DNA from 2 places in the Aeribacillus sp. FSL M8-0254 genome. Region 2 is predicted to be linked to the other one. Evidence: a T-box and tRNA genes for the amino acid it is inferred to sense, from the RefSeq annotation. Region 2 holds a T-box; the other holds one or more tRNA genes.
What was found. The T-box of region 2 lies ahead of trpS (tryptophan--tRNA ligase). A T-box ahead of a tRNA ligase gene usually reads a tRNA of that ligase, here a tRNA-Trp.

Region 1 (7,753 bases), 2.0 Mb from region 2:
AAAAAGGTGGAACGAACAATGGAATATAAAGATCAAAAAATTATTCCAGCGATTCGCAATATGAAGGATTTTGAAATTTTTCTTCAGAGTTCCTATGCATATGGTGTGTTATTAGATGTCCATATTGCCCAGTTGAAAAATATCGTCAATATTTCTAAGCAGCATTGTAAAAACTTGTTATTGCATGTTGATTTAATACATGGTCTTAAAAATGATGAATACGCAACCGAATATTTATGCCAGTCCTTCAAGCCCTATGGACTGCTTTCGACAAAAGCAAGTGTCGTTTTGAAAGCGAAACAAAAAGGCGTATTGGCCATTCAACGAGTTTTTCTCATTGACTCAAACGCTTTAGAAAAAAGCTATTCCTTATTAGAAAAAACAAAACCCGATGTGATTGAGGTTTTACCTGGCGCCATGCCGAACATTATTGCTGAAATTCATCAACGAATTCAAATCCCGATCTTTGCTGGTGGATTTATCCGCAGTATTGACGATGTCAACAATGCTTTACAAGCTGGTGCTGCAGCCGTGACAACATCCAATAAGCAATTATGGAAAGAATTTGAACAGTCATAATTTATTTTGAATGCCTACCCAATTTTTCGATGCTTTAGGTTTTGGCGGCAGTTTTAGACTTTCAGTTTCAGAAACGCTGTAGAAGGCATGAAAGACGCAAGCCATCTTCATCAATTGAATGAAGAAAAAATGGCTTGTGCGATGGTGTCAATAGCGTCTTCAAACACTGATTCTTTATCAGCTGAATAAAGAAAAGTTCATTATGGGGAAAAGCTTTGAATTTTAAATTCGCATACAAAAGAATTTTCAGAAGATGAAGAATATGCTATAATACATTCAAAGTTAATATTCGGTTGGAGACAAGGAGAGACCACATAGCATTACGTCTGTAGAAGAAGCGTAGTGTGTATGTGGTCTCTTTTTTTAGGACTTTTGACGGATCACAGGAGGAATAACAAATGAACAAAAATGTATTTGCTTATCAAAGACAAGAAATATTAAAAGACGTCGATGGAAAACAGTTTGATGTCATCATTATTGGCGGTGGTATTACAGGTGCAGGAATTGCACTTGATGCAACAACACGTGGAATGAAAACAGTTTTATTTGAGATGCAGGATTTTGCCGCAGGAACCTCAAGCCGTTCCACGAAGCTTGTGCACGGAGGCCTCCGTTATTTAAAACAGATGGAAGTGAAGTTAGTCGCTGAAGTTGGGAAAGAACGCGCGATCGTCTATGAAAATGGCCCGCATGTAACTACACCTGAATGGATGCTTCTTCCGATTTATAAAGGAGGAACATTCGGTAAATGGAGCACATCCATTGGACTGAAAATTTATGATTACCTTGCTGACGTGAAGAAAAGCGAACGAAGAACGATGTTGAATGCGAAGCAAACTATTGATAAAGAACCTTTATTAAAGCAAGATGGATTATTAGGCGGAGGATATTATGTCGAATATCGAACTGACGATGCCCGCTTGACGATTGAAGTTATGAAAAAGGCAGTCGAATGCGGTGCAAAAGCGATTAACTATGCAAAGGTAGACGAATTTATTTACGAACAAGGCAAAGCCGTAGGTGTAAAAGTTGTTGACCAATTAACAGGAGAATCATATCAAGTGTTCGCAAAGAAAATTATAAATGCAACAGGCCCTTGGGTCGATACGTTACGGGAAAAAGATCACTCTTTAAAAGGAAAACATTTGATTTTGTCAAAAGGAATTCACCTTGTTTTTGACCAAAGCCGATTCCCATTAAAACAAGCGATCTATTTTGATACACCTGATGGACGAATGGTGTTTGCCATTCCGCGTGATGGAAAAACTTACGTTGGCACAACAGATACTTTCTATGATGGGGATATTGCACATCCTAAAATGACTGTTGAAGATCGAGATTATCTTATTAAGGCCATTAATTATATGTTCCCAACGGTCCATATCACCGTGGAAGATATTGAATCAAGCTGGGCCGGGCTCAGACCATTAATCCATGAAGAAGGAAAAAGTCCTTCTGAAATATCACGCAAAGATGAAATTTGGACGTCTGATTCAGGTATTATTACCATTGCCGGCGGAAAATTAACAGGATACCGTAAAATGGCAGAAACGATCGTTGATCTTGTTGCCAAATTATTAAAAGAGGAAGAAAACGCAGCATTTTCCCCTTGCAGAACGAAAAACCTGCCGATTTCGGGAGGAGATTTCGGAGGTTCAACAAATTTTGAATCGTTCGTAACTAAAAAAGTTGAACAGGGAGAAAAATTGGGATTTAGCAGAAAACAATCGGAAAGATTGGTCCGATTATATGGAACGAATGTAGACCGGGTGTTTGAACTGGCAGTTGAATTAAAGAAAGTAAGAAATGAGTTTCAATTACCGATTGATGTTTTAGCCCAGCTTCAATATGGTTTGGAAGAAGAGATGGTCGTAAAACCGGAGGACTTCTTTATCCGGAGAACGGGATCGTTATTTTTTGAAATTCATTCAGTTCACCAATGGAAGGAATCCGTTATTCAATATATGGCGAAAAACTTGGAGTGGACAGAAGAGGAGCAAAACCGTTATCGCAAAGAATTAGAAACATATCTGCACGACGCCGTCACGCCTGTTGATGAAAAACAATAATAGACAAAATATATTTGACAGCAAAGGCTTTTATTATCCGGTTATTTGAACGAAAAGGAAAAAGTAGCCGAATTTTGACAGCATCCCCCTATAAGGAGACAGTAAATATGCATCAATTTACTGTTTACTTATGAGGGGATTTTTTCGATAATGGTGGTGTTTAACTTTCACCGGTTACTTCTTAAATTCGTAAATACAAAAGATCATATTAAAGAAAGCTTATTATGTAAAAAGTTTTTAAGAAGTGGATGACGCAAAGTAATACAAGGTCTAACTTAGAACAGCTGTATCAAGCATTTCACATCCAGTGCACCCCAACAATTGACATAGGACCTTTTAATTTTAATGAAATTCTTTACCCCAACATTTAGTATAGAGCCAATCGAGTAGGAGGGAGCGATTAACTCCCGTCCTCTCACACCACCGTACGTACGGTTCCGTATACGGCGGTTCAATTAAGATAATTGACGCAAGTCTTTATAACTTCCGTGAATAGCTGTTCTCTTTATGCCAGTGGTCACTCCACCCTCCAAGAGGTCTCCCACGGGATTCACCGCTTCCTCCCTCAAGTGAGGTACTACGTTTCCTGTGTTCATCATGACTCACTGAATGCCAAGGGCTATTCTCTCTTAATTGTTCGGTCCTTCTTAGTTGTTCTAGACCAACTAATACTATGACCTCTGCTGACTTCTGACGGTTCAGCTACTTATCACTAAGTAGGTTATGAAGAGTACTTCACATATCCGCCAGACCTCCCCGGGTAAGTACATGCACTTTCACACCATCTATCCGCCTCATTTACTCGATATGATCTTCTCCGCTACACGAATGGATGGAACATTTTTTGGGTCAATAATACTTATCAGCTTATTTAAACCCAATTTATAAAACGCATATTCCTTGCACGCTTTGGCAGCTTCTGTTGCGAACCCCTTGGCCCAATACTTTTTATTAATATGGTATCCAATCTCCACTTCTATACTGTCATTTATTTTTTGTTTGACAAGACCACAATCACCTATCAATTCATTCGTTTCCTTCAAACAAACCGCCCATAATCCATAACCATTATTCCGATATCTATCTTGATTTCGTTTAATCCAGTCTTGAGTTTGCTGAATGCTAAAAGGGGCTGGATAAAACTTCATGGTTTCTGGGTCAGAAAAAATACGATGTAGAGAAGTAATATCTTCATCTTCATACTGTCTTAATATCAACCTTTGTGTTTCAAGAACAACCATTTCCCTATCCCCTTCCCCTTTTGTTTAATCTTACGTTTTAACTAATATTATTTGATTTAATATAATGAAATCTTCGCTCCTTCAACCTTTCTGCCTCTTAGCCAACCATGAAGCGAGCTTCATCGCAGATGATAGAAGTTAATTTGTTCTTCCATGGGAGACAACCATGCCACATAGTTGCGCCACCATCTGAAGGATGGGAAATATTGATTTTCAGGATGGTTGAAGAAAAGAAGCGATTCCTTAATTTAAACACCGCACCCGTTAGCAGAATAAATAAAAAGGCCTCTTTAGGAGTATAAGAGGCTAATCAAGGTCTTTTCTTTTCAGAATAAGGCATTTTCGTAATGACAATTGGGTTATTTAGGTTTGCATTTGGAATTTGTTGAGGTTCTTTTTGAGCTGGCATAGATTGAATATTCTTTGCTTCTGGCGGAAGCGGGTCATTTATAGAATCCCTGATTATGACTTTCTGTTCAAACCGTTCCCTTTTTACTGTTGATGTCTTTTCCATTTGTTCATTATCCTGTACTTCTGCTGAATTACTACAGCCAAATAAAGCAATGCTTATCATCAAAATTAACCTTTTCATATTTTTAGCCCCCTAATACTCATTATATAAAAATAGACGAAGTAAAGTCCTTTTCTGTTCAAAAAACTAAAAAGGGGATATCACTAATTCCTATTGTAAATCCTTATTCGGCTAACCTGCCCCTTACCCCATAAAATAACAAAGAGGAGTGATGACAATTCCCCAACAAACGAATCTTATTAAGTTCTTATTCATTAACAATCATTCCTGCTAAAACCATTCCTCATGCATTCCTTTTAAAAACGTTCTTGTAATTGGAAATCCGGAACTCTCCCCAATAACAGAATCAATTCCACAATAAGGACAAACGGCTGTGTCTTCATCATCCCACCACTCCGTAATTTCAGTAGGACTAAAAATTTTTAAACAATAAAAACAACCGCATATCGTATCCTTTTCTAAATCTTTTCTATTATGACTGCTAAACCGGTGTGCTTCTTTAAAATGTTTTTCCATCACCATATTCCTTCCCTTTCCCTATGCCTGTATTGTATTTTTCGCTTGGATTATCTTTTCCTTTATTCAACTAAACTGCCTATTTAGTTGGATAACCTCTACAAATATATTACATAATACATAAAATTCTACATAACCTTCAAAAAACAAGTAAAGATGCTTTTTCTCACTCATATTAGTAAAACTGAACATTTTTACCATTTCTCGTTTAAAATAAAATTAGGAGGGGAATCAATGAATATAAAAAAGAAGTTCCAAATTCACCTCACTGAACACGATTAGCCGCACACGATTTTTCTTACTCGAATCGTATTCGGTAAAAATAAATCAAGGACTCCCACATTCGTGAGAGCCCTTGATCCTAAAGTCTTTCCCCTATTTTCGATGCCGATGGTGGGAGTCGAACCCACACTCCCGCAAGGGAACACGATTTTGAGTCGTGCGCGTCTGCCAGTTCCGCCACATCGGCGTAATGATATTGATGTAATTCCTCACTGGTGCCGAGGACCGGACTTGAACCGGTACGGTAGTCACCTACCGCAGGATTTTAAGTCCTGTGCGTCTGCCAATTCCGCCACCCCGGCTTGTAATGGAGGCGGCACCCGGATTCGAACCGGGGATAAAGGTTTTGCAGACCTCTGCCTTACCACTTGGCTATGCCGCCATTATTGGAGCGGAAGACGGGATTCGAACCCGCGACCCCCACCTTGGCAAGGTGGTGTTCTACCACTGAACTACTTCCGCACTTAAATTTAAAAGGTGGCTGGGCTAGCTGGATTCGAACCAGCGCATCACGGAGTCAAAGTCCGTTGCCTTACCGCTTGGCTATAGCCCAATGATATTAATATGGGGCGACTGATGGGAATCGAACCCACGAATGCCAGAGCCACAATCTGGTGCGTTAACCACTTCGCCACAGTCGCCATCTTATAAATGGCAGGGGCAGTAGGAATCGAACCCACACCGGAGGTTTTGGAGACCTCTGTTCTACCGTTAAACTATGCCCCTATCATGGTGGAGGGGGACGGATTCGAACCGCCGAACCCTAAGGGAGCGGATTTACAGTCCGCCGCGTTTAGCCACTTCGCTACCCCTCCGATTGTAAAAAATGCCGGCGAGAGGAATCGAACCCCCAACCTACTGATTACAAGTCAGTTGCTCTACCAATTGAGCTACACCGGCATATGTATACATATAATGGTGGCTCGGGACGGAATCGAACCGCCGACACAAGGATTTTCAGTCCTTTGCTCTACCGACTGAGCTACCGAGCCGTAAAACTCCGATAAAAAATTATGTACAATCCATCATTAAAGAAAGAATTCATTGACACAATCTGCTGTACTTGAAAAAATTCCTCATACAGCTGTTGAATCAATAATTAATGGCGGTCCCGACGGGAATCGAACCCGCGATCTCCTGCGTGACAGGCAGGCATGTTAACCGCTACACTACGGGACCATTGGTTGCGGGGGCAGGATTTGAACCTGCGACCTTCGGGTTATGAGCCCGACGAGCTACCGGACTGCTCCACCCCGCGCCGATAAAACAATAAACACTCTTCACACAAAAATTATGTATACATATCATAACATGCTGTGGCCCTAGCGCCGAAATTCATTAATATTCATTTTATTTACTATGTACATGGTGGAGGATGACGGGATCGAACCGCCGACCCCTTGCTTGTAAGGCAAGTGCTCTCCCAGCTGAGCTAATCCTCCATGGTGACCCGTACGGGATTCGAACCCGTGTTACCGCCGTGAAAGGGCGGTGTCTTAACCACTTGACCAACGGGCCAAAAATTTCATTCTGGCGGAGAGCAAGGGATTCGAACCCTTGAGACGGCGTTGACCGTCTACACGATTTCCAATCGTGCTCCTTCGACCACTCGGACAGCTCTCCAAATGGCTCCGCAGGCAGGATTCGAACCTGCGACCGTTCGGTTAACAGCCGAATGCTCTACCACTGAGCTACTGCGGAATGTAAAAGAAGACTAGCTGATATTACTATTATGTAGAATGCCTCATTTTCTATAGGCTGAATCAAATTGAAAGAAATAAACTTACAACTTCTTTTCTATTGTAAAGTGATTGCCTGGCAGCGTCCTACTCTCACAAGGGATAGACCCTCACTACCATCGGCGCTGAAGAGCTTAACTTCCGTGTTCGGGATGGGAACGGGTGTGACCTCTTCGCCATTGCCACCAAGCAAATTATTGTATTCATTTGTTCCATTCAGTGGATAGACAACTACTATTATAACTTTTTGGCCGTAGTTGTCAATTCCTTTTTAAACATGATCTTTCAAAACTAGATAACGGTTCCTTCACGAATAGATGCTCTTTCTTGGTTAAGTCCTCGATCGATTAGTATCCGTCAGCTCCACGTGTCACCACGCTTCCACCTCGGACCTATCTACCTCGTCATCTTCAAGGGATCTTACTCGCTTTTCGCGATGGGAAATCTCATCTTGAGGGGGGCTTCACGCTTAGATGCTTTCAGCGCTTATCCCTTCCGCACATAGCTACCCAGCGGTGCCCCTGGCGGGACAACTGGTACACCAGCGGTGCGTCCATCCCGGTCCTCTCGTACTAAGGACAGCTCCTCTCAAATTTCCTGCGCCCGCGACGGATAGGGACCGAACTGTCTCACGACGTTCTGAACCCAGCTCGCGTACCGCTTTAATGGGCGAACAGCCCAACCCTTGGGACCGACTACAGCCCCAGGATGCGATGAGCCGACATCGAGGTGCCAAACCTCCCCGTCGATGTGGACTCTTGGGGGAGATCAGCCTGTTATCCCCGGGGTAGCTTT
Region 2 (7,753 bases):
AATAGCCCTTGGCATTCAGTGAGTCATGATGAACACAGGAAACGTAGTACCTCACTTGAGGGAGGAAGCGGTGAATCCCGTGGGAGACCTCTTGGAGGGTGGAGTGACCACTGGCATAAAGAGAACAGCTATTCACGGAAGTTATAAAGACTTGCGTCAATTATCTTAATGGAACCGCCGTATACGGAACCGTACGTACGGTGGTGTGAGAGGACGGGGATTAATCTCCCCCTCCTACTCGATTTATTAATAATTTGGACAGACTGTGAATATGAATAAAAAATAGAACGAAACTTCCAATGATGGGGGAATGGATTTGGCACGATTAAAACGACCATGGCTGTATATATCGATTCTCTTGTTTTTATTGCTTCTACATGGCTGCTCAAGTCTGGATTATAATAGAAAGCCGCAACCAACGGTTAAGGAGATAAAAGAGGAAGAGCTCGATCCGCTGATTGTTCCGGAAACATTTATAATCGGTTCAACTGAATCGCCGCAGCTTTTTAATCCTTTGTATTCTCTAGATGAATCAAGCTCGCAGTTAGAAGGGATGCTTTTTGATGGACTGGTGACAGTTGATGAGCAGCTGCGGCCGAAACCGCATCTGGCTGAAAAGATTCAGCAATCAGAGAATGGACTTGAATATACGGTCACTATTCGGCGCGGGGTCAAATTTCATGACGGAAAAGAATTAACGGCGGATGATGTTGTTTTTACTTACAGCATTCCTTTAAGCCCTGATTATAATGGCGAAAGAAGTTCAGACTTTGAAATGATTGAAAGCATTGAAAAGCTTGATAAGTATACAGTGAAATTCCGTTTAAGAGAAAAAGACGCCTCCTTTCTTCCAGTCACATTATCATACGGCATATTGCCGAAGCATTTGTTGAAAAATGTACAGGTTGCAAAATTAAAGGAGCATAAGTTTAATACATCACAGCCTGTGGGCACTGGGCCTTTTCGGTTCGTAAAATGGGAAAAGAATGGATTCGTAGAGCTGGCCGCAAATGAACATTATTTTTTAGGGAAGCCTCGAATCAAATCAATCAAGTATAAAATTGTTCATAACCAGGAAGCTCTTTACGAACAGCTGAAAAACGGCGAGGTTCATTACGCCCCTGAAATAGAACTAACCAATGTAAAAAAAATAAAAAGGTTAAGAGGATTGGACGTTCAATCGAACATTTCCCATTCTTATGTGTTTATCGGCTGGAATGAAAAAAACGAACTTTTTCAAGATAAAAAAGTAAGGCAAGCCTTGACGATGGCGATCAACCGCAAAGCTATCGTTCGCAAGATTTTGCACAGACAAGGAAAGGAAGCACATATTCCAGAAACGCCTATTGCTTCTATTTTTACCGACGAAATTCAAACATTAAAGTATAACCGGAGAGAAGCAAAAAAGCTGCTGAAAGAAGCGGGATGGGAAGATACGGACAGTGACGGCATACTGGATCGAGAAGGAAAAGATTTCTCGTTTACGCTAAAAACGAACAAAGGAAATATTGTTCGAGAAAAAGTTGCGTTGCTTGTGCAAAAACAATTGAAAGAGATCGGAATTGACGTGAAAACGGAGTTTTGGGAATGGGAAGATTTAATTAAGCAAATTTCACCGCCGAATTGGGATTACGATGCGTTGATTTTAGAATGGTCGTTATCTAAATTTCCGAATCATTTTGATATTTTCCATTCCAGTCAGAGAGAATATGGATTGAACTTTGTTTGGTGGGAAAACGAACAGGCCGACCTGCTGTTGTCTAAATCTAGAAAAATAATGGACGAAAGCGAACGAAAACAAATTTACAAGGAGATATTTCAAATTATCGAGGATGAACAGCCATATACAGTTTTATATTATCCGAAGGAATTTCGGGCGTTGCCTGAACGGTTAAACGGCTATATTTTTCATCCGAAAAATTACTTTTATAAAGTGCATGAATGGTCCTTTTCTGAAAGCTGACAGGCCTGAAATCCGCATTGATCAAAAGTGGAATACGTAATGATGAAAAGTTTTTTGGGCAATGAAAAATTTGGAATAAAAACCTTCTCCACTGACCATAATGATGACAAACAGTCTTGTAGTAAGGGGGCTAATTATGCTGAATTTGTACGATGTTTGGGTAAACTGGTTTGAAGGAGAAGAAAATGGTTATAATGTTTGTCATTTTCATGAATGGAGAAAGGATGATAAGGTTGAACTGTTAGACCAAGTACCGCTGATTAAAGTGAGTAAAGAACTTTATGATTATATTGAAAATGACTTAAAAGAACTGCCTGAAAAACTTTTAAAGGATGTTTACCAGAAGGCATACGCCCGGAAAAACCATGAGAGAATTAAGCTAGATTATTGCTTTGTTGTTTCGGATGGCAACGGCATTTTAGCAGTAGATACGATCGGATATACGACGCCAATTCGCAAAAGCCGGCTTATCCCAAGACAAGAGCAGATTGTATATGACATGGTGAAGGATTTAGAGCCGGAATCATACGAGTTCTCACAAACAAATGACAAAGACAAAAAAGATTATCATCTTTTATCCCTTGCACCTGAATATATGCACGGATTAACCCGCAAAGAAAGACAGCTGAAACAGCTTTTGTTTATGGCTCTTGATCAATTGCAATCGACAAAAAATACGGCGGAAATGAAATATTGGTATACGGAATGGAATCCGTACATGTATGGTCAAATTCAATCACTCGGTTTTGAGGAAATTTGGACTATGCTTTATGAGGAAGCGATTGTCGGATGGTCTCAAAAGCATGAACAATTATGCGAACGATTAATAAAAGGGCAGCCTTTCTTTGAAAAGCTTTGGGAAATGGAGCAAGAACCGAAAGTAAATTAAGGAAGAGGGCACTATATCAGCCGCCCTCTTTTTATCGAACATATTTTTTTAAGCTAGTATATTTGTTTTGTTTAATCAGCTCCATCATCAATCGTCATTCGTTCGCTAGCGCTTTTATTTTCGTTTTTTTCTTCCCAATCCCATTGCATTCTCCATTTTTTTCAACATTTTGGATGCTACTTTGTTTGCTTCCTCCCGGCCTCTGTCTAAAATGTCATCAAGTTCATCAGAATCAATGAGCTCATAATATTTTTCCTGAATCGGCTTTAAAGTGTTAATGACGACTTCTGTCAAATCCGCTTTAAATTCACCATAGCCTTTTCCTTCGTATTTTGTTTCCAGGTCGGCAATTGACACGCCAGCTAAAATTGAATAAATAGATAAAAGGTTGGAGATGCCTGGTTTGTTCTCTTTATCATAACGAACCACTCCGTCTGAATCAGTCACAGCGCTTTTAATTTTCTTTTCAATTTTTTTTGGATCATCGAGCAGGGAAATAAACGATTTTTCATTCGCATCGGATTTGCTCATTTTTTTCGTCGGATCTTGAAGCGACATAATCCGAGCACCGACTTTTGGAATGCGGACTTCTGGAATTTTAAAAATGTCTGCATATTTTTTGTTGAATCTTTCGGCTAAATCCCTTGTCAATTCCAAATGTTGTTTTTGATCCTCGCCGACTGGAACAAGGTCCGTGTTGTACAAAAGAATATCGGCGGCCATTAAAGGCGGATAAGTTAACAGTCCTGCTGAAACAGCTTCTTTCCCTTTAGATTTATCTTTAAATTGTGTCATTCTTTCAAGTTCGCCAATATAAGAAACGCATTGAAGCATCCATCCTGCCTGCGCGTGAGCGGGCACCTCCGATTGAATGAAAAGGGTGGATTTTTCCGGATCGATGCCGACTGCTAAATATAATGCAGCAAGGCTCTTAATGTTTTTTCTTAATTGAAGTCTGTCTTGCGGAACAGTTATGGCATGCTGATCGACAATGCAAAAATAGCATTTATATTCATGCTGGAGCTCTACAAATTGTCTCATTGCTCCGATATAGTTTCCGAGTGTTAACGTGCCGCTAGGCTGAATTCCTGAAAAGATCGTTTTCATGTGCAAACTCCTCCTGATTTTTATATATAAAAAAGCCCATCCGTCCGTATAGGGACGAATGGACCGCGGTGCCACCCTAATTATTTCACAAACTTTCATGTGAAATCACTTTTCGTCTTTTAACGCAAGACAAAAACGCCGCAGCTTACTGATTTCAGCTGAGAGCTCAAAAGTCCATTTCCATACCGGACAGTGTTTGTTTCCACCAGCCACAAACTCTCTGAAAACTGTTTTCGGCATGTACTTCTCTTTCTCATTGCCTATGTATTCATTTACGAATGATTATAAAAAAATTGTGTATTCTTTGCAACTTCTCAGCGTCTTTCTGAAAAAATTTCTTTTTCACGTTTAATCGAACCAAAAAAAGGGAAAAGAAGAGTAGAGAAAGAAAAGAGGTGTTAATTGAGAAAATGGCCTTGAAAATGATCATCATTCACCTGTTGTAACATTTTTGTTATAATTTGAGAAATAAAAACATATAGGCGAAGTTGCTTTTTTATAGTATAATAATCAATATAAATTACTTTTTTAAATTTATTTTAATGTGAGATTGGCATAGTTTTTATATATACACCTATATTTTTCTCGAAAAGGAGAGTGATTGGCATGGTAATATTGTATACATCTCCGAGCTGCACATCTTGTAGAAAAGCAAAATCTTGGTTGGAAAAGCATCAGATTGAATATAGAGAGCGGAACATTTTTTCCGAGCCTTTAACGATCGAAGAAATTAAAGAAATTCTTCGTATGACAGAAGACGGAACAGATGAAATTATTTCCACTCGTTCAAAGGTTTTTCAAAAATTGAAGGTTGATGTTGAATCGCTTCCTTTGCAGGAGCTGTATGATATTATCCGGAAAAACCCTGGAATTTTGCGCCGCCCGATTTTGATTGATGAAAAACGTCTTCAAGTCGGTTATAACGAGGATGAAATACGACGCTTTCTGCCAAGAAAAATTCGCACCTACCAGCTGAGAGAAGCTCAGAGAATGGCAAATTAAAAGGGAATGATGCCTTCCGTACGCAAAGCAAAATAGATTGCGGAAGGCTGTTATTTTTTTGTTATATTGTACAGAAGGGCAAAGAAAAGGATGAGACAAGCTGTGAAATAAGGGAGAGTTTGTGCAACAGCTTCAGTTTTCAACAGAGGGGTCATTTTTTCATCCGTTGCCATCATTTTACCTGCTGTATAAGCTAATATTCCTCCGCCCCCGTAAATGAGCAAAGGAAATCGGGACATGGCAGACATGATAAATCTGCTTCCCCAAATAATGATCGGAATGGATATAAGAAGACCTGTTATGACAAGAAAGATATTTCCTCCAGCTGCTCCAGCAACCGCAATGACATTGTCAAATCCCATAAAAATGTCAGCCAAAACAATCGTTTGGATGGCTTTCCACAATGAGCGGTGGCTTTTCACGGAAGTATGCTCACCTTCATTTCCTGTCAATAATAAAAAGGCAATATACATTAAAAATAATCCGCCAAAAAACTGTAAAAAAGGAATGTTCAATAAATGGACAGCTAGTAATGTCAACAAAATTCGGCTGAGTATCGCGAGCATTGTTCCAAATAAAATTCCTTTCCTCCGCTGATTTTCCGGCAAATTGCGGCATGCCAGCGCAATGACAATGGCATTATCTCCTCCTAATATGAGGTCAATGCCAATGATAAGGAATAAAGATGTGAAAAATTGTTCATCCATCAGTCAACCTCTTTTCAAATTATGGCTCGTACAATATATATGAAAAACGAAATATTTTATGCTTAATAGGTAAATAACGGTTTTTTTCAAAATCAAGGCTTTTTTTATTTCTTTATGAAGTGATTTATCATACAATAGAATTAGAATTGAACAACTTGGTGCTCGCGATGAAAATTTGGAAATTTTTTAAATTAGGAAAGAAAAGTGCAACGAATTCGGGGGTTTATTGTCCCTTCCAAAAATTTAAAAAGAAGGGAAGGTTGTTCAAATGGAAATCGAACGCATTAATGAAAACACAGTAAAATTTTATATTTCATATGTTGACATAGAAGAACGAGGATTTGACCGAGAAGAAATCTGGTATAACAGAGAAAGAAGCGAAGAGCTGTTTTGGGAAATGATGGATGAAATTAATGATGAAGAAGACTTTCCGCTTGAAGGTCCGTTATGGATTCAAGTTCATGCCAATGACAAAGGGCTTGAAGTCATTGTCACAAAAGCACAGCTGTCAAAAGACGGACAAAAGCTGGAGCTTCCGGTAGTCGATGAAAAATTAAGAGAAATCCCGGTTGATGAGAATATAGAATCTTTGTTGGACAGACATTTTAATATGTCTGAACGATCTTCCTCAGATGAAAAAGATGAAACGGCGCAACTGCAATTTGTCATAAAGTTTCAGGACTTTGAAGACGTTATTTCGTTAGCATCCCATCGTTTGGACGGATTTTTGAATAGCTTATATGTATTTGAACAAAAATATTATTTATTCGTTGAATTTTCGGATAAAGACGATGAACAAATTGAAAATTTGCTCAGCATTATGCTTGAATACGGTCAGGAATCAAGGATGACAATTCACCGTCTTGAAGAATACGGAAAGCTGATTATGAAGGACAATGCCTTGGAACAAATCGAAACGCACTTTTCTTAAATTGCCGATTTCATGTTCGAAATCGGTCTTTTTTACTTAAGGAACGCTTAATATCTCAGATCAAATGAGATATGTCCCAATCGAGAGATAAGAAATATCGATTGCCTGGAGGAAGCTTATGAGAAAATTTCTGCAAGTAATCGTTTTTGCCATTGGTCTAGCTATCATCTTGTATTTAACTAAGAACATCTGGGAGGAATGGTTTTTAGGAGCCGTTTCCATTTTGTTCACGTTATCCATCATTTTTATCGGTTTTGTTATTTTCTTGGAAAACCGCCACCCAACTCAAACGCTTACTTGGCTTGTTGTTTTAGGAGGATTTCCATTAATAGGCTTCTTTTTTTATATATTTTTTGGAAGAAATGTCCGGAAGCATCGTCTATTTAAGAAAAAAGCTTTAATAGATGAGCAAGCTTATGCCAAATTTGAAACCAGCTTTCATACTTATGAAGATAAAATTAAATTCATGAGAAATCACCAGCGCCTTTTATTTAAGCTCGCCCATAAGCTTGGCCGCAGTCCGATTTCTTTTCGGACAAATACAAAGGTGCTGACGAACGGCATTGAAACATTTGACCATATTTTTCGAGAGCTTCAAAAGGCGGAAGATCATATTCATCTTGAATACTATATTGTTCGGCATGATGTAATTGGGCAAAAATTAAAAAAGCTGTTGATCGAAAAAGCGAAAAACGGTGTAGAGGTTCGATTTTTATACGATGCAGTCGGCAGCTGGAAGCTGTCCAAAAAATACAGGAAGGAGCTTCTTGATGCCGGGGTGGAAATGGTTCCATTTTTACCTGTAAAGCTTCCGTTTTTGTCTAACAATATTAACTTTCGCAATCATCGTAAAATTATTGTGATTGACGGAAAAGTCGGCTTTGTCGGAGGTTTAAATATAGGAGATGAATATTTGGGAAGAAATCCGTATTTCGGCTTTTGGCGGGATACGCATATGATGCTCGAAGGGGAAGGAGTACGGACGCTCAATCTTATTTTTTTACAGGATTGGTATTATATGACTGGGCAGAAGCTGCTTACCGATCGATATTTGCTGCCTCATTTTCAAATGGACGATAAAGAAGGAGGCGTTCAGCTAATCGCCGGCGGTCCTGATAATAAGTGGGAGGTCATTAAAAGCTTGTTCTTTTCGA

Region 1: it encodes a tRNA-Trp, which carries the amino acid that the T-box ahead of trpS (tryptophan--tRNA ligase) is inferred to sense. The anticodon was not compared.

The regions. Positions count from the first base shown of each region.
Region 1 covers NZ_JBBOZY010000001.1:3,064,732-3,072,484, forward strand. Annotated here, with positions in the region: gene NSQ44_RS14820 (glycerol-3-phosphate responsive antiterminator) at 19-579, shown strand; gene NSQ44_RS14825 (glycerol-3-phosphate dehydrogenase/oxidase) at 978-2,648, shown strand; gene NSQ44_RS14830 (GNAT family N-acetyltransferase) at 3,443-3,889, opposite strand; gene NSQ44_RS14835 (hypothetical protein) at 4,200-4,481, opposite strand; gene NSQ44_RS14840 (cytoplasmic protein) at 4,692-4,937, opposite strand; tRNA gene NSQ44_RS14845 (tRNA-Leu) at 5,323-5,406, opposite strand; tRNA gene NSQ44_RS14850 (tRNA-Leu) at 5,433-5,521, opposite strand; tRNA gene NSQ44_RS14855 (tRNA-Cys) at 5,528-5,601, opposite strand; tRNA gene NSQ44_RS14860 (tRNA-Gly) at 5,607-5,681, opposite strand; tRNA gene NSQ44_RS14865 (tRNA-Gln) at 5,698-5,772, opposite strand; tRNA gene NSQ44_RS14870 (tRNA-His) at 5,785-5,860, opposite strand; tRNA gene NSQ44_RS14875 (tRNA-Trp) at 5,872-5,945, opposite strand; tRNA gene NSQ44_RS14880 (tRNA-Tyr) at 5,950-6,034, opposite strand; tRNA gene NSQ44_RS14885 (tRNA-Thr) at 6,047-6,119, opposite strand; tRNA gene NSQ44_RS14890 (tRNA-Phe) at 6,136-6,211, opposite strand; tRNA gene NSQ44_RS14895 (tRNA-Asp) at 6,323-6,398, opposite strand; tRNA gene NSQ44_RS14900 (tRNA-Met) at 6,401-6,477, opposite strand; tRNA gene NSQ44_RS14905 (tRNA-Val) at 6,586-6,661, opposite strand; tRNA gene NSQ44_RS14910 (tRNA-Glu) at 6,663-6,737, opposite strand; tRNA gene NSQ44_RS14915 (tRNA-Ser) at 6,751-6,842, opposite strand; tRNA gene NSQ44_RS14920 (tRNA-Asn) at 6,846-6,920, opposite strand; rRNA gene rrf (5S ribosomal RNA) at 7,033-7,148, opposite strand; rRNA gene NSQ44_RS14930 (23S ribosomal RNA) at 7,286-7,753, opposite strand, start outside.
Region 2 covers NZ_JBBOZY010000001.1:1,091,273-1,099,025, forward strand. Annotated here, with positions in the region: gene NSQ44_RS05385 (peptide-binding protein) at 317-1,963, shown strand; gene NSQ44_RS05390 (YjbA family protein) at 2,100-2,852, shown strand; gene trpS (tryptophan--tRNA ligase) at 2,967-3,959, opposite strand; T-box leader at 4,007-4,225, opposite strand; gene spxA (transcriptional regulator SpxA) at 4,566-4,961, shown strand; gene NSQ44_RS05405 (TerC family protein) at 5,012-5,668, opposite strand; gene mecA (adaptor protein MecA) at 5,937-6,599, shown strand; gene cls (cardiolipin synthase) at 6,718-7,753, shown strand, end outside.